Regions from separate parts of the Streptomyces kunmingensis genome, predicted to be linked through region 2. Evidence: predicted binding sites of a transcription regulator. Region 2 holds the regulator's gene; the other holds the start of a gene.

Region 1 (8,783 bases), on a different contig from region 2:
TCGGCGATGGTCCGGTAGTGCGCCCAGTCCCACTGCTGCCACACCGAGAGCAGTGGCCGTGCCTGCTTGTCGTCCGGGCGGGCGGGGAACAGCCGGGCCACGCAGTACGCCGTCACGAGGAGCCCGGCCCGGGTCAGGACGTAGGTCCGCAGCACCGTCCGGTCGAGAGCACTAAGCCGAATCCGTCTCAACGGGCGTGCCGGCAGCGGGGGTTGGGTGCGTACGGGCGGTGCTTCGAGGAGGGCCGCGGGCATACGGGGGCTCCGTTTCGGGGCGTGCGGGACCGCCCGGCGGCGCGTCACGCGTGCGCGGCCGGCAGTTCAGGGGGCGGGGAGGATTAAGGGGTGGGCGCGTTCGTCGGCGTACCGGAGGGTGTGTACGTCCCCGGCGCGGTCGGCGGCAGCGACGTCCGCGTCGAGCCCGGCGGGTCCGACGAGACCGACGCATCCACCGAGGACGACGGGGTCGACGAGGGCGATTCGGGCGGCGTGGACGGCGGTCCTGACGACGGCGCGGGCCTCGGCTCCCCGGTGTCGGCGGGCTGGACCGTGCGCGGCCCGTCCGCCTTGAGCCCGGCGGCCACCACGCCGCCGGTACCGGCGCACAGCACCACGGCGGCGGCCGCGGCGACGGTGAACCGGCGGCGCCGCAGCCGGTCGCCGCGGGCCCGGATCACCGCCCCGGCCCGGGGCGCGGCCCCCCGTTGGCCGGTCGCGGCCAGTTCCTTGAGCGCCTCGGCAAGGCCGGGCTCGTCGCGGTGCTCAGTCACGGTGCGCCTCCAGCGCGCGAGGGTCCTGCATACGATCGGCAAGGGCGGCCCGGCCCCGGGACAGATGCGTCTTCACGGTGCCGGTGGAGAGTCCGGTCTCGCCCGCTATCTGCTCGACGGACAGATCGCAGATGTAGTGCAGGGCGACGACCCGGCGCTGCTGTGCGGACAGCTCCTTCAGCGCTTCGACGAGCACGACGGACCCGGGTTCGGGCGCGCCGACGGGTGGCGCCCCGCCGTGCCGCTGCCAGGCCTGCTCGCTGCGGCGCAGTCCTTGGTGGCGCCGCACCGCGAGCCGCCAGGCCACGGTCCGGATCCACGCCTCGGGCGCGGAGTGCCGGTCGAGGCGTCCGCGCCGGCTCCACGCCTTCACGAACGCCTCCTGCACGACGTCCTGCGCCTCCTGCCGGTCGCCGAGCATCACGTACAGCTGCCCGGTGAGGCGCCCGACCGCATGGGCGTAGAACTCCTCGAACTCCTCAGCGGTCACTCCCGTGCTCCTCGTGCTCCCCGGCCGTGCTGTCGTGATCTATAGACCTGGCGGCCCGTCGCCGGTTGACACCCACGGGGAAGAAATAAAGAAACGCCCGAGGGCGGCACCCCCTCGTGAAGAGGAGATGCCGCCCTCGGGACGAACAACAGACGAGCTGAACCAGTCGGAGACCGGATCAGAAGTCCATGTCACCGCCCGGCATGCCGCCCGGAGCGCCGCCGGCGGCGGCCTTCTCCGGCTTGTCGGCGATGACGGCCTCGGTGGTGAGGAACAGCGCGGCGATCGACGCGGCGTTCTGGAGCGCGGAGCGCGTCACCTTGGCCGGGTCGAGGATGCCCTCGGCGATCATGTCGACGTACTCGCCCGTGGCGGCGTTCAGACCGTGGCCGACGGCCAGGTTCCGAACCTTCTCCACGACGACGCCACCCTCGAGACCACCGTTGACGGCGATCTGCTTGAGCGGGGCCTCGAGCGCGAGCTTCACGGCGTTGGCGCCGGTCGCCTCGTCACCCTGGAGCTCGAGCTTCTCGAAGACCGCGGAGGCCTGGAGGAGGGCCACGCCACCACCGGCGACGATGCCCTCTTCGACGGCCGCCTTCGCGTTGCGAACGGCGTCCTCGATGCGGTGCTTGCGCTCCTTGAGCTCGACCTCGGTCGCGGCACCGGCCTTGATGACCGCAACACCGCCGGCGAGCTTCGCCAGGCGCTCCTGCAGCTTCTCGCGGTCGTAGTCGCTGTCCGAGTTCTCGATCTCGGCACGGATCTGGTTGACGCGGCCCTGGACCTGGTCGCTGTCACCGGCGCCGTCGACGATCGTCGTCTCGTCCTTGGTGATGACGACCTTGCGGGCGCAGCCGAGCAGGTCGAGACCGGCGTTCTCCAGCTTGAGGCCGACCTCCTCGGAGATGACGGTGCCACCGGTGAGGATGGCGATGTCGCCGAGCATGGCCTTGCGGCGGTCACCGAAGCCGGGCGCCTTGACGGCGACGGACTTGAAGGTGCCACGGATCTTGTTGACGACCAGGGTCGACAGGGCCTCGCCCTCGACGTCCTCGGCGATGATCAGCAGCGGCTTGCCGGACTGCATGACCTTCTCGAGCAGCGGAAGGAGGTCCTTCACGTTGCCGATCTTCGAGTTGACGATGAGGATGTACGGGTCGTCGAGCGACGACTCCATGCGCTCCATGTCGGTGGCGAAGTACGCCGAGATGTAGCCCTTGTCGAAGCGCATACCCTCGGTGAGCTCGAGCTCCAGACCGAAGGTCTGGCTCTCCTCGACGGTGATGACGCCTTCCTTGCCGACCTTGTCCATGGCCTCGGCGATGAGCTCGCCGATCTGGGTGTCGGCGGCGGAGATGGAGGCCGTCGAAGCGATCTGCTCCTTGGTCTCCACGTCCTTGGCCTGCTCGAGCAGGGCGGCGGAGACGGCCTCGACGGCCTTCTCGATGCCACGCTTGAGGGCCATGGGGTTGGCACCGGCGGCCACGTTGCGCAGACCCTCGCGCACCAGGGCCTGGGCCAGGACGGTCGCGGTCGTCGTGCCGTCACCGGCGACGTCGTCCGTCTTCTTCGCGACCTCCTTGACCAGCTCGGCGCCGATCTTCTCGTACGGGTCCTCGAGCTCGATCTCCTTGGCGATGGACACACCATCGTTGGTGATCGTGGGGGCGCCCCACTTCTTCTCGAGGACGACGTTGCGACCCTTGGGGCCCAGGGTCACCTTGACGGCGTCGGCGAGCTGGTTCATGCCGCGCTCGAGGCCGCGCCGTGCCTCCTCGTCGAACGCGATGATCTTGGCCATGTGAAGTGGTCCTCCCGGACGGGGTGGAAAAGCAAGCAAACGGACCGTGCTGGTGCCCGCGACGGACGGCCTGCAGCCCTTGTGGTTCCTTGCCCCACCCGGTCTGCGGGCCTCACCGACCCGATCCAAGTTCTGTCACTCTCACTGGGAGAGTGCTAAGCCCAATGATTAGCACTCGACCCATGCGAGTGCAAGCGGCTACCACAGATCTGCGGGGGGCGCGCGCAGCGCGAAGGGCAGCCGGAGCATGACGAAGGGCCCGCGCCCCTGGTGGGGGCACGGACCCTTCGTGTCGTACAAGCCTGCAGTCAGTCGCGACGCGCTTCAGCCGGCGGCGGCCAGGCGGACCATGTCGGCCTGTGGCCCCTTCTGGCCCTGCGAGATCTCGAATTCAACTCGCTGACCCTCTTCGAGGGTGCGGTAGCCGTCCATCTGAATCGCGCTGTAGTGGACGAATACATCCGCACCACCGTCGACCGCGATGAAGCCGTACCCCTTCTCCGCGTTGAACCACTTGACGGTGCCCTGAGCCATGCCTAACTCCCCTATTACTGGCCCTTGCACAGACCCGCACTTCGCGGATCCGGGTCAGACCTCACCCTCCCCATTGGGTGGGGGTGTGCGCCGGAACGCGTCGACCGCGGCTGAATGTATCTGCCCAACTGCCGTCTGCAACAGGTCAATCGGACGAGAATTCTGGGCACGCGCGATCCGGGAAACCGGGCCAACTCACCGGAAGCCAGGGCAAGTCGGGCCGCGCAAATGCCATAAAAGGCCCGAAAGGGCGGGGTACTTTGGCTACTTCTTGTCGCGTCTCGAGCGAGAACTCATATGCGCCCGTCATGCACCAGATAGGAAAACGAAGCAGCTTCCCCAACTGTACCGCGCTCAACCATGCAGAATGGCCCCCTCCGTTTCTCTCACGGAGGGGGCCATTCGAGTAACTCTGCGCAGAAAGGCGAAGATCAGCCGCCGGCGACGGCGGGAATGATCGACACGCCCGCGCCGTCCGGCGTCGCGGTCTCCAGACCCTGCTCGAAACGGACGTCGTCGTCGTTGACGTAGACGTTCACGAACCGGCGCAGCTTGCCCTGGTCATCGAGGACGCGCGCGGCGATCCCGGTGTGGTTCTTCTCCAGATCGGCGATGACATCCCCGAGCGTCCCGCCTTCGGCACTCACCTCGGCCTGACCACCGGTGTAGGTACGAAGAATGGTAGGAATCCGAACGTTGACACTCATACATTCACCTCGACAGTTGATAGCCCCTCCGGCGCTTGAGGAGCGGGGGTCCGGGGGCAGAGCCCCCGGTTTCGGGAAGGGGCGGGGCGGGGACTACTCGGACGCGGCGAGCCCAGCAGCCCGGAAGGCCTCAAGGCTGGGCCGAATGGTGGCCGTGGCCTGCGAAGACTCAGCGACAGCGTCCAGCGTCTTCAACCCATCACCCGTATTGAGCACAACCGTGGTGAGCGAAGGATCGATGAGCCCGGCCTCGATGAGCTTCTTGGCGACACCGACCGTCACCCCACCCGCGGTCTCGGCAAAGATCCCCTCGGTCTGCGCAAGCAGCTTGATCGCGTCGACGACCTGCTCGTCGTCGACGTCCTCCACGGCGCCCCCGGTACGCCGCGCGATGTCGAGCACGTAAGGCCCGTCGGCCGGGTTACCGATGGCGAGGGACTTGGCGATGGTGTCGGGCTTCTGCGGACGGACCACGTCCGTACCGGCCTTGTACGCGACGGAGACCGGCGAGCACCCCTCGGCCTGGGCGCCGAACAGCTTGTACGGCTTGTCCTCGACGAGGCCGAGCTTGATCAGCTCCTGCAGCCCCTTGTCGATCTTCGTGAACTGCGAGCCGGACGCGATCGGGATGACGAGCTGGTCGGGCAGCTGCCAGCCGAGCTGCTCGCAGATCTCGTAGGCGAGGGTCTTGGAGCCTTCGCCGTAGTACGGGCGCAGGTTCACGTTGACGAAGCCCCAGCCCTCGCCCAGCGGGTCGCCGATGAGCTCGGAGCAGAAGCGGTTCACGTCGTCGTAGTTGCCCTCGATGGCGACGAGGTCACCGCCGTAGACACCGGCCATGACGACCTTGCCCTGCTCCAGGTCGTGCGGGATGAACACGCACGAGCGGAAGCCGGCGCGGGCGGCGGCGGCGCCGACGGCGCCGGCCAGGTTGCCCGTCGAGGAGCACGACAGCGTCGTGAAGCCGAAGGCGCGCGCGGCCTCGATGGCCTGCGCGACGACGCGGTCCTTGAAGGAGTGCGTGGGGTTGCCGGAGTCGTCCTTGACGAACAACTTGCCCTGCTCGACGCCGAGTTCACGGGCGAGGTTGTCGGCCTTGACGAGCTTGGTCCAGCCGGGGTTCAGGTTCGGCTTCTCGGCGACGTCGGCGGGGACGGGCAGCAGCGGGGCGTAGCGCCAGACGTTGGCCGGGCCCGCCTCGATCTGCTTGCGGAGTGCCTCGGGGTCGCCGACGGGCAGGTCGTACGCGACTTCCAGAGGCCCGAAACACTCGACGCAGGCGAAGATCGGCCCGAGCTCGAAGGTGGTGCCGCACTCGCGGCAGGAGAGGCCGGACGCGGGGCCCAGATCGACGGTCTTCGCGGGGGTTTCCGTGGCGGCGTCGGTGGTGGCGACAGTCTGTACAGCCATGAGAGGCGAGGCCCTTTCTCCTCATCTTCCTCGCGGCGCATCTCGCCACGAGACGGATTTGGCACCTTCCCGAGCCGGGAGCCTCGCGGCCGCACTTCAATGTGCGTACGAGACCGGCTGGAGGGTTGCCGGGGCTTCAACGGGCCGTATCCCTCTGCCCCTCTGGATGAGCGGTATTCGGTTGTGTGTGGCAGTTATGTAGGGCGGCGACCCCGGCATGCGATGGTCACCGGCCTTGTTCAAGACTGTAACCGAAGGCCCGGACCCTTGAGATAGTCGTCCGAACCGCGAGATGGATCACATCCGCCGATACCGCCCCCGCGTGAAGGAGCCACAGACCGTGCTGGAAGAAGTCGAGCGCTGGTTGGAGAGGCGCTCCTGGGCCGTGGCCGACCGCCCGCTGCACCAGCTGGTCGCGGCGAAGCGGGCGTCCGGCCAGACGGTGAGCGTGGTGCTGCCGGCGCTCGACGAGCAGGAGACGGTCGGCGAGATCGTCACCGTGATCCGGCGCGAGCTGATGTCGGCCGCGGTGCCGCTCGTCGACGAGCTGGTGGTCGTGGACTCGGGCTCCACGGACCGCACCTCCGAGGTGGCGGCGGCGGCCGGGGCGCGCGTCGTGCACCGGGACGCGATCCTGCCGCGCATCCCGGCCCGGCCGGGCAAGGGCGAGGTGCTGTGGCGTTCGCTGTACGTGACGAGCGGCGACATCGTGTGCTTCGTCGACGCGGACCTGAAGGAGTTCTCGGCGGACTTCGTCTCCGGGATCGTCGGCCCGCTGCTCACCGACCCGGGCGTGAGCTTCGTGAAGGCCATGTACGACCGCCCGCTGGGTGAGGCGGCGGGCCAGGGCGGCCGGGTCACGGAGCTGATGGCCCGCCCGATACTCAATCTGCACTGGCCGCGCCTGGCCGGTTTCGTCCAGCCGCTGGGCGGCGAGTACGCGGCGCGCAGGTCGCTCCTCGAACGACTGCCGTTCCCCGTCGGGTACGGCGTCGAGCTGGGGCTGCTCGTGGACGCGCTGCACACCGTGGGCCTGGAGGCGCTGGCCCAGGTCGACGTGGGGGTGCGCAAGCACCGCCACCAGGACGGGCAGGCGCTCGGCCGGATGGCAGCGGCGATCTACCGCACGGCGCAGCTGCGGCTGGCCCGCGGCCATCTGGTGCGGCCGGTCCTCACCCAGTTCGAGCGGGGTGAGAACGGGTTCGAGCCGAGGACGCACGCGGTGGACACGGAGGAGCGGCCGCCGATGACCGAGATCGGTGAGTATGCGGAGCGTCGCGTGGCGTGATCATGGGCTGATCAGGTTTTTGCCTAGATTGCCACTTTATGTGGCTTAGACATCTCAGGGGCATGGCGGTCCTCACCGCGACGGCGACGACCGCCGACCCTCCTCGCGACGGTCGCACCCGCCTCCGCCGTCGTCGTCGACCCGTTCGCCAAACGCTACGAGGAAGCCCTCTACGGCGACTTCATCACGCTCGGCAACACCGTCCTGAAGTGCCCGTCCACGCCCGGGGACGCCGCGTCGCGCTGCGCGAGCGCGCAGGCCGGGCAGACGTCGGAGAACAACAACCAGTTCGCCATGGAGTACACGGACACGGCCGGGTTCGGTTCGGCGGTCCTGAACTCCTCCACCGGCAGGGTGACGATCCCGCCCGGCGCCACGGTCGCGTACGCCCGCCTGTTCTGGGGCGGCAACGACGGCACGTACAAGCTCGGCCGCAACCAGGCGACGGCAGGCTGACCAACAACGTGGTCGCCGACACCCCCCGCACCAACTGCGAGGACGGCTCCTCCGACCCGAACTGCGGGACGACGCCGGTCATCGACAAGAAGCGGCCCGCATCCGCCGCGCCGCCGCAGTCCCCGAAGCCGCCGACCCCTCCCCGGCACGAGCAGGGCGGACCCGCCCCGGCTCCCCCGCACTCGCCGGCGGCCTCGCACTCGCCCTCGCCCTCGCCCTCGCCCGGTGCCGAGCTCGCCGAGTCGGGCTCCGACCACTCCCAGGCGCTGCTGTACGGCGGGCTCGCCGTCTCACTGTGCGGACTCGGCGCGCTGGCCCTCGCGGCGGTCCGCAGCCGCCGTCGCTGACCTGCGCCCGAGGGCGTCGTACACGGCCGGGCCCCTGCCGGGGTCCGGTCGTACGTTTGAACACGGGCGAGCCGGGCTAGCGTGCCCGTATGGCTTCCACGCATGGTGCTGCTGAGGTTCTCGTCGCGTCCAACCGCGGCCCCGTCTCGTACGTCGTCGGGGACGGTGACGACGGCGCCGCGATCGAGGCGAAGCGCGGCGGCGGCGGCCTGGTCTCCGCGCTCAGCGTCGTCGACGACAAGCTGTGGGTGTGCGCGGCCCTCACCGACGGCGACCGGGAGGCCGTGCGGCGCGGAATCTCCGAGCCGGGTGTGCGGATGCTGGACATCGACGCGGACGTGCACGCGGACGCGTACAACGGGGTCGCGAACTCGGTGCTCTGGTTCGTGCACCACATGCTGTACCAGACACCTCTCGAGCCGTCGTTCGGCCCGGAATTCCGCCGCCAGTGGGCGTCGTACGAGGCGTACAACCGGGCGTTCGCCGAAGCCCTCGCCGAGGAGGCCGCGCCGGGCGCGACCGTCGTCGTGCAGGACTACCACCTCACGCTCGTCCCCGGCATGCTCCGCGAGCTCCGCGACGATCTGCTCATCGGGCACTTCTCGCACACGCCCTGGGCGCCCGTCGACTACTTCCGGATGCTGCCCGACGACATCGCCGAGCAGATCCTGAAGGGCATGCTCGGCGCGGACCGGCTCGGCTTCCTGACCCGGCGCTGGGCGGACGCCTTCACCGACTGCGCTACGCGGATCCTCGGGGGCACGTCGGGAACGCGGATCGGGGTGCACGGTCTCGGCGCGGACGCGGACTTCCTGCGGGAGCGTGCGGGCCGGCCGGACGTCGAGGAGCGCCTTGCCGCGCTGCGGGCGCAGGTCGGCGCGGACCGCCAGGTGATCGTGCGGGTGGACCGGACCGAGCTGTCCAAGAACATCGTGCGCGGCCTCCGCTCCTACGAGCTGCTCCTGGAGACCCGGCCCG
Region 2 (8,783 bases):
TAGCCCCAGCGGCCGGAGCGGCCGAGGAGCAGGGCCACCGCCGCCGTTCCTGCCGTCGATGTCCGCAAGACGCTGCGTCCGAGCCGGAACGCCTTTGCCCCGGCGGCCTCGAACACCGCGAGTTCCTCCGGTGACACCCCGCCCTCGGGTCCGACGACGAGCACGATCTCCCCGGCCGCCGGGAGCGGCGCGGAGGCCAGCGCGGCACTCGCCGCGTCCCGGTCCTCGTGCAGGACGACAGCCAGGTCCGCCGCGGCGAGCAGCGCCGCGACCTCCTTGGTGGACGCCGCGTCCGCGACATCGGGGAAGCGGACCCGGCGCGACTGCTTCCCCGCCTCGCGCGCGGTGGCCCGCCATTTGCCGAGCGCCTTGGCGCCGCGCTCGCCGCGCCACTGCGTGATGCACCGCGACGCGGCCCACGGCACGATCGCGTCGACGCCCGTCTCGGTCATGGTCTCCACGGCCAGCTCCCCGCGGTCCCCCTTGGGCAGCGCCTGCACCACGGTGATCCGGGGCCCTTCCTCGGGCTCGGTGCGCACCGGCCCGGCCTCGACGACGAGGCGGTCCTTGCCCTCGGCCGCGGCGACGACGGCCTCGCTCCACGCGCCGAGCCCGTCCGTCAGTACGAGGGGCTCCCCGGCCCGCAGCCGCTTCACCGAGACGGCGTGCCTGCCCTCGGCGCCGTCCAGTACGTAGGTGCGGTCGCCCGGCACGGGGCCCTCGACCACGAACACCGGCGCGGTCACGCGGCACCCCGCTGCCCGAGCGTGGCCTTGGCGGCGACGAGTTCGGCGGCGAGGACCTCGACGAGCTGCCCGGCGGGCAGCTCCCGGGCGAGGCGGTGCCCCTGCCCCGCCCACAGCGCCATGGCCTGCGGGTCACCGGCCTTGGCGGCGGCCTTGCGGACCGGCGACGTCATGTGGTGGACCTCCGGGTAGGCGGCGGGCGCGTACGGGCCGTGCTCGCGCATGAAGCGGTTGACGAGCCCGCGCGCGGGCCGCCCCGAGAACGCCCGGGTCAGCTCGGTCCGGGTGAACAGCGGATCGGTCATGGCCTGCTTGTGCAGCGCGGGCGCACCCGACTCCGGCGTCACGAGGAACGCCGTGCCCAGCTGGGCGAGATCGGCCCCGGCCGCGAGTACGGCGGCTATCTGCGCGCCCCGCATGATCCCGCCGGCCGCGATGATGGGCAGCTGGACCGCTTCCCGTACCTGTGCGATCAGCGCGAGCAGTCCTACGCCGCTGCCGTCGGCCTCGGGGTTGTCCCGGTGCGTTCCCTGGTGGCCGCCGGCCTCGATGCCCTGGACGCACACGGCGTCGGCGCCGGACCGCTGCGCGGCGAGCGCCTCCTCCACGGTCGTCACGGTGACGGCGGTGAGGGTGCCCGCCTTGCGCAGCGCGTCGGTCACCTCGGGCGTGGGGCAGCCGAACGTGAAGGTGACCAGCGGCACCGGGTCGTCGAGGAGGATGGCGAGCTTGGCGTCGTAGCCGTCGTCGCTCCCGCTGTCGGGGTCGCCGAGCGGCGTCTGGTACCAGCCGGCCTCACCGGCGAGCTGGTGGCGGTAGACATCGACCGCGGCGGGATCCGCGTGCTCGTGCTGCGGCATGAACAGATTGACGCCGAAGGGCCGTCCCGTCAGCCCGCGCACCTGCTTGATCTCCTGGTACATCCCGTCGGCCGTCTTGTACCCGGCGGCGAGGAAACCGAGCCCGCCCGCGTCGGACACGGCGGCGACGAGCGCGGGACAGGACGCGCCCCCCGCCATGGGGGCCTGCACGATCAAACAGGGGCAGATATCTGTCAGCGCGAGGGGCATGAGCGCATCGTGCCACGTACGCGTCAGACGGCCGAATCGGCGGCTCGGCCTGGCATGTGCCACCCCGACCGGGGTGGCACACCCTCAAACGTCACCGCCCGTTGAACGCATCCTTCAACCGCGAGAACAGCCCCTGCTGCCCCGGCTGGAACTGGCCCGTGGGGCGTTCCTCGCCGCGCAGTTTGGCGAGTTCGCGGAGCAGGCGCTCCTGCTCGGGTTCGAGCTTCTGCGGCGTCATGACCTCGACGTGCACGATGAGGTCGCCGCGGCCGCCGCCCCGCAGGTGCGTGATGCCGCGCCCGTGCAGCGGGACCGACTGGCCGGACTGGGTGCCGGGCCGGATGTCGACCTCCTCCATGCCGTCGAGCGTCTCCAGCGGCACCTTCGTGCCGAGGGCCGCCGCCGTCATCGGGATGGTCACCGTGCAGTGCAGATCGTCGCCGCGCCGCTGGAAGACGGGGTGCGGCAGCTCGTGGATCTCGACGTAGAGGTCACCGGCGGGGCCGCCGCCGGGGCCGACCTCGCCCTCGCCCGCGAGCTGGATCCGCGTCCCGTTGTCCACACCGGCCGGGATCTTCACCGTCAGCGTGCGCCGCGACCGGATGCGGCCGTCACCGGCGCACTCGGGGCACGGCGTCGGCACGACGGTGCCGAAGCCCTGGCACTGCGGGCACGGCCGCGAGGTCATGACCTGGCCGAGGAAGGACCGCGTGACCTGCGAGACCTCGCCGCGCCCGCGACACATGTCGCAGGTCTGGGCGGAGGTCCCGGGCGCCGCGCCCTCACCGCTGCACGTCGTACAGACGACAGCCGTGTCGACCTGTATGTCCTTGGTGGTGCCGAAGGCGGCCTCGTCCAGCTCGATCTCGAGCCGGATCATGGCGTCCTGGCCGCGGCGCGTGCGCGACCGGGGGCCACGCTGCGACGCGGTTCCGAAGAACGCGTCCATGATGTCCGAGAAGTTGCCGAAGCCACCGGCTCCGAAGCCGCCCGCGCCGCCTCCGCCCGCCTGCGACAGGGGGTCGCCCCCGAGGTCGTAGACCTGCTTCTTCTGCGGGTCGGAGAGCACCTCGTAGGCGGCGTTGATCTCCTTGAACCGCTCCTGCGTCTTCGGATCCGGATTCACGTCCGGGTGAAGCTCACGAGCGAGCCTTCGGAAGGCCTTCTTGATTTCGTCCTGGGAAGCGTCGCGGCGCACGCCGAGTACGGCGTAGTAGTCCGTGGCCACTTACGACTCCGCCAGGATCTGTCCGACGTAACGTGCCACTGCGCGTACTGCTCCCATCGTTCCCGGGTAATCCATGCGGGTCGGGCCGACCACGCCGAGCTTGGCAACTGCCTCGCCGCCCGAACCGTAGCCGACCGACACGACGGACGTGGAGTTGAGTCCCTCATGGGCGTTCTCGTGACCGATCCGTACGGCCATGCCCGAATCCCCCACCTCACCAAGCAACTTGAGGAGAACGACCTGCTCCTCGAGCGCCTCGAGGACGGGCCGGATGGTGAGGGGAAAGTCATGTCCGAAGCGGGTGAGATTGGCGGTGCCGCCGATCATCAGCCGCTCCTCGGTCTCCTCGACGAGCGTCTCCAGAAGCGTGGAGAGCACCGTCGTGACCGTGCCCCGGTCCTCCGCCTCGAAGGCCTCGGGGAGGTCCTGCACCAGCTGCGGCACGTCGGCGAACCGACGGCCCGCGACGCGGCTGTTGAGCCGGGCCCGCAGATCCGCCAGAGACGATTCGCCGAACGGCGCCGGGCAGTCGATCATCCGCTGCTCCACGCGCCCGGTGTCCGTGATCAGTACGAGCATCAGACGGGCGGGCGCGAGCGCGAGCAGCTCGACATGGCGCACGGTGGACCGGGTCAGGGACGGGTACTGGACGACCGCGACCTGCCGTGTGAGCTGCGCGAGCAGCCGCACGGTCCGTCCGACGACGTCGTCGAGGTCGACGGCGCCCTCCAGGAAGTTCTGGATGGCGCGCCGCTCCGGCGCCGTCATCGGCTTCACCGCGGTGAGCTTGTCGACGAAGAGGCGGTACCCCTTGTCCGTGGGGATGCGCCCGGCGCTGGTGTGCGGCTGGGCGATGAACCCCTCGTCCTCCAGGGCGGCCATGTCGTTGCGCACGGTCGCCGGTGAGACGCCCAGGCTGTGCCGCTCGGTCAGCGCCTTGGAGCCGACGGGCTCCTCGGTGCCGACGTAGTCCTGGACGATGGCGCGCAGCACTTCGAGCCTGCGTTCACTGAGCATCGGGCGCACACCTCCAGCAACTGTCTCTGAGATCGTCGCGATCTTTCCGTTTTGGCACTCACTGGGCGCGAGTGCCAATCGTCCCCGGCTCAGTGTACGGCCGGTGGGTACGGGCCAGGCAAGGCCGCTAGCGTCGACCTCATGAAAAGCACCGCGAGCGCGGCGAACCCGGCGGGGATCGACTGGGGATCGGCCGGCTGGGAAGAACTGGCACCGCGGGTGGGCCGCGTCCGGCTGCCCGGCTGGGACTGTACGACCGGGCTCGTCGTGGGCGACGAAGCGGCCCTCCTGATCGACACGGGATCCTCACTGCGTGAAGGCGTCCGGCTGCGCACCGAGACCCGCCGCCTGCTGGGTACACCGGGGACGCCGGGGACGCCGGGGACGCCGGGGACGCCGGGGACGCCGGGGACGCCGGGGAGGGTGACGCACATCGCGCTGACCCATCCGCACTTCGACCATGTGCTCGGCACGGCCGCGTTCGCGGGCGTCGAGGTGTTCGGGGCGGCGGGCATCGACACCGTGTTCGCGGACGGCGCCGACGCGCTGCGCGCCGATGCCGTACGTCACGGGCTCGGCCCCGAGGCGGCGTCCGAGGCGGCCGAACTCCTCGTCACCCCGCGCCACCGGGTCTGCGGCGAGCGCACCCTCGACCTGGGCGGAGGCGTGCAGGTGCTGCTCGCGAACGTCGGGCCGGGGCACAGCGGCCACGATCTCGCCGTCCTGGTGTCCGGGCCGTCCTCGGGCCCGGAGATCGTCTTCTGCGGCGATCTGGTCGAGGAGTCGGGCGAACCCCAGGCGGGAACGGACGCGGCCCCGCACCAGTGGCCCGCCGCCCTCGACCGGCTGCTGTCCCTCGGCGGCGAGGACGCACGCTACGTTCCCGGGCACGGATCGACGGTGAATGCGGCGTTTGTCCGTGAGCAGCGCGCCACACTGGCGGCGAGATTCGGCGTGTCGTAGTCCGTACGAGGGCGCTTCTCTTATCGTCGGCCGAATGCGCCAGTACACCCCGGACCTCACGCCCCCGTGGAAGCGGAACAAGACCGTTCCCGAGATCCCGGCCGAGTTCGACCTCGTCGTCGAGGAGGTCGCGACGGGCTTCTGCGGAGCGGTCGTGCGCGTCGAGAAGACGGCGCAGGGTCCGACGGTGACCCTGGAGGACCGCTTCGGCAAGCACCGTGCGTTCCCGATGGAACCCCGCGGTTTCCTCCTCGAGGGCAAGGTCGTCACGCTGGTCCGTCCCTCGGCCGGCGGCCCCGCGCGCCCCACCCGTACGGCGTCCGGCTCGGTCGCGGTCCCGGGTGCCCGCGCCCGGGTCGCGCGTGCGGGCCGCATCTACGTGGAGGGCAAGCACGACGCCCAGCTCATCGAGCGGGTCTGGGGCGACGACCTGCGCATCGAGGGCGTGGCGGTGGAGTTCCTGGAGGGCGTCGACGACCTCCCGGCGATCGTGGCGGAATTCGACCCGGGCCCCGACGCGCGCCTCGGCGTCCTGGTCGACCACTTGGTCCCCGGTACGAAGGAGTACCGCATCGCCCGGTCGGTCACGAGCGAGCACGCGCTGGTCGTCGGCCACCCGTACATCGACATCTGGGAGGCGGTGAAGCCGTCCTCCCTCGGCATCGAGGCGTGGCCGCGGATCCCGCACGGGCAGGACTGGAAGACGGGCGTGTGCCGGGCCCTCGGCTGGCGCGTCGCCAACACGGGTGAGGCCTGGCAGCACATCCTGTCCCGGGTCCACTCCTACAAGGACCTGGAACCCGAGCTCCTGGGCCGAGTAGAAGAACTCATCGACTTCGTGACGACCCCGGAGGCATAACCCGGCCAGGGGCGCGGGGAACTGCGCGACCAGCCACGACGAGCCCGCACCCGGCGACGATCCCCAGCCCCGGGGCTCCGCCCCAGCCCCCGCTCCTCAATCGCCGGAGGGGCTTGAGGTGGCCGAAGCGGGCTTCGAGGTGACCCTCAGTCGACCAGGTCCCGCACAACCCCATCGGCCAGCAACCGACCCCGCAGCGTCAGAACGGCCCGCCCCTCCCCGAAGGGCCCCGCCTCCAGCAGCCCGGCGTCCAGCGCCTTCCGCGCAGCAACCGCACCATCGGGCTTCAGCAACGACAGCGGGCACCCGTCGCGGAGCCTGAGCTCCAGCAGGATCCGCTCGACCCGCCGGTCCTCGTCCGCCAGGACTTCCCGCCCCGCCCCCGGCGACCTCCCCCCGGCCAGCGCAGCGGCATACGCCCCGGGGTGCTTCACGTTCCACCACCGCACCCCGCCCACGTGCGAGTGCGCCCCGGGCCCGGCGCCCCACCAGTCGGCCCCGCGCCAGTACAGCTCGTTGTGCAGGCAGCGGGCCGCTTCGGAGGTCGCCCAGTTGGACACCTCGTACCACTCGAACCCGGCGGCGGCGAACGCTTCCTCGGCGATCAGATACCGGTCCGCGTGCACGTCGTCGTCGGTCATCGGCACCTCGCCCCGCCGGATCCGCCGGGCGAGCTGCGTGCCCTCCTCGACGATCAGCGCGTACGCGGATACGTGGTCGGGGCCGGCGGCCAGCGCGGCGTCGAGCGAGGCCCGCCAGTCGTCGTCGCTCTCACCGGGCGTGCCGTAGATCAGGTCCAGGTTCACGTGCTCGAACCCGGCCGCCCGCGCCTCGGCGACGCACGCCTCGGGCCGCCCGGGGGTGTGCGTACGGTCAAGGACCTTCAGCACGTGCTGCTTCGCGCTCTGCATCCCGAACGACACCCGGTTGAAGCCCCCGGCCCGCAGCTCCGCCAGATAGGCCGGGTCCACGGACTCGGGGTTCGCCTCGGTCGTCACCTCCGCGTCGTCCGCGAGCCCGAACTCGTCCCGGATCGCCCCCAGCATCGTCACGAGGTCTGCGGCGGGCAGCAGCGTCGGCGTACCGCCGCCGACGAACACGGTCCGCACCGGCCGGGGGTCGTCGCCGAGCACCTTGCGGGCGAGCCGGACCTCCTCGATCAGGGTCTCGGCGTAGTTGTCCCGCGAGGCGAGCACGCCGCCGGTGCCGCGCAGCTCGGTCGCCGTGTACGTGTTGAAGTCGCAGTAGCCGCAGCGTGTGGCGCAGTACGGGACGTGCAGGTAGAAGCCGAGGGGCCGGGCGGCGGCGCCGGCGAGCGCGGAGGCGGGCAGTGACCCGTCGTCGGGCACGGGCTCACCATCGGGGAGTGCGGAAGGCATGCCCCCATTGTCCCGCGTCCGGCGCGATCACCCGCACGGTCACAGCGCCTGGAGGACGAGCAGCGCCAGATCGTCGTCCGGCGGGCCGTCCGCGAAGGCGTGCACGAGGCGCCGGATGCGCTCGGCGAGGAGCTGCGCCGTCAGGCCCGCGCATCCGGTCAGGGCGTGCGCGAGCCCGTCCTCGTCGTCGAACTGGCGGCGCCCGGAGCGGCGCTCGGTCACCCCGTCCGTGACGCACAGCAGGGTGTCTCCCCTGAGCAGCTCGAACGTCTCGCTCGTGTAGTCCGGGTCCTCGACGACGCCGAGCAGGACCTGCGGGACGGCCGCCGAGACGACCTCGCCGCCGGGCCGCATCAGCAGAGGCAGCGGATGTCCGGCGGAGGCGAGGGTGCACATGACTCCGCTCCCGTCGCCGGACGGGGTCAGCTCGCCGTAGAGGAGGGAGAGGAAGCGGGAGCTGGAGCCCTCGGGCGGGATGCCCTGGCCGCCGGCGGCGGCGAGGGCGCGGGCGGCGGCGTCGGCGGCCTCGGTGGCGTCGTCGAGGAGCAGCCGGTTGAGCCGGTCCAGGACCTGGGCGACCGGGTATCCCTCCCGGGCGAGGAGGCGCAGCCAGGGCCTGACTAGGCCGATCACGACGGCGGCCTCGGGGCCCTTGCCCTGGATGTCGCCGAGTGCGAAGCACCAGCGGTCGTCACCGGCGGGGAAGACGTCGTAGAAGTCGCCGCCGGGGCCGCCCGCCTCCTTCGGCTCGTACACGAGGGCGCTCTGCACGCCGGGGATCTCGGCGATGGCGGTCGGCAGCAGGCCGCGCTGGAGGATGCGGCTGATGGTGGCCTGCCGGGTGAAGCGGCGGGCCGCGCTGACGGCGAGGGCGACCCGGCGGCTGAAGTCCTCGACGAGTCCGGTCACCTCGTCGGGGAAGCGGAGCAGGTTCGCCCGCCCGATGAGGAGGATGCCGAGGCTGCGGCCGCCGACCATGAGCCGGTAGGCGAGTGCGGAGCCGGCGTCGTCCGCGCCGGTGCCGCCCTGGGTCTCGAACGGCCAGGGCACGGGGACGGCCGCCGTCCGTACGGCATCGGGCAGACGTGGCGGTTCCTTCTCCAGGATCCGGCGTAGCTCCTCGGTGCGGTTCTCGTGGCTGTGCCAGACGCGGGCGAGGCGGGGCGCGGGCATGGGGTCGGTGCCGCCGCGCAGATCGTGGTCCGCGGTGCCGGGCAGGCCGCGGCCCTCTTCGTCGTAGAGCCAGATCGCGCACCAGTCGGCGAGGCGGGGCACGAGGAGCTGGCCGACGAGCGCGGCGACCATGTCCTCGTCGAGCTGGCCCGCGAGCAGGTCGGAGGCCTCGGCGAGGAAGGAGAGCGCGCCGCGGTTGACCCAGTCGCGGTCCTGGGGCACGCGTTTGGGCATCGGGGCGAGGAGGTCTCCGGTGCGCAGGCCGCGCTCCAGGGCGCGTACGGCGGACTGTACGGAGGTGTCGCTCGCGACCTCTGCGGCCTCGGCGGGCAACCGGGCCCACACCGT

What was found. The regulator HrcA, encoded in region 2, represses chaperone genes, less so after heat shock. The targets are predictions, from matches to a motif close to TTNGCACTCNGNNNNNCNGAGTGCNAA.
Region 1: groL (chaperonin GroEL) is a predicted target of HrcA. The motif match lies at 3,196-3,222, and genes of this name have one in related genera.

What each region holds. Positions count from the first base shown of each region.
Region 1 covers NZ_BAAATS010000002.1:504,874-513,656, forward strand. Annotated here, with positions in the region: gene ABD366_RS04395 (mannosyltransferase family protein) at 1-254, opposite strand, end outside; gene ABD366_RS04400 (hypothetical protein) at 338-769, opposite strand; gene ABD366_RS04405 (SigE family RNA polymerase sigma factor) at 762-1,259, opposite strand; gene groL (chaperonin GroEL) at 1,438-3,063, opposite strand; gene ABD366_RS04415 (cold-shock protein) at 3,388-3,597, opposite strand; gene ABD366_RS04420 (MoaD/ThiS family protein) at 4,029-4,304, opposite strand; gene thrC (threonine synthase) at 4,398-5,714, opposite strand; SAM riboswitch class I at 5,733-5,887, opposite strand; gene ABD366_RS04430 (glucosyl-3-phosphoglycerate synthase) at 6,055-7,002, shown strand; gene ABD366_RS04435 (hypothetical protein) at 7,173-7,298, opposite strand; gene ABD366_RS04440 (hypothetical protein) at 7,297-7,458, shown strand; gene ABD366_RS04445 (hypothetical protein) at 7,467-7,805, shown strand; gene ABD366_RS04450 (alpha,alpha-trehalose-phosphate synthase (UDP-forming)) at 7,895-8,783, shown strand, end outside.
Region 2 covers NZ_BAAATS010000030.1:76,812-85,594, forward strand. Annotated here, with positions in the region: gene ABD366_RS33755 (hypothetical protein) at 1-3, shown strand, start outside; gene ABD366_RS33760 (16S rRNA (uracil(1498)-N(3))-methyltransferase) at 1-746, opposite strand, end outside; gene ABD366_RS33765 (nitronate monooxygenase) at 743-1,816, opposite strand; gene dnaJ (molecular chaperone DnaJ) at 1,908-3,044, opposite strand; gene hrcA (heat-inducible transcriptional repressor HrcA) at 3,045-4,061, opposite strand; gene ABD366_RS33780 (MBL fold metallo-hydrolase) at 4,203-5,024, shown strand; gene ABD366_RS33785 (DUF3097 domain-containing protein) at 5,059-5,883, shown strand; gene hemW (radical SAM family heme chaperone HemW) at 6,030-7,262, opposite strand; gene ABD366_RS33795 (SpoIIE family protein phosphatase) at 7,302-8,783, opposite strand, start outside.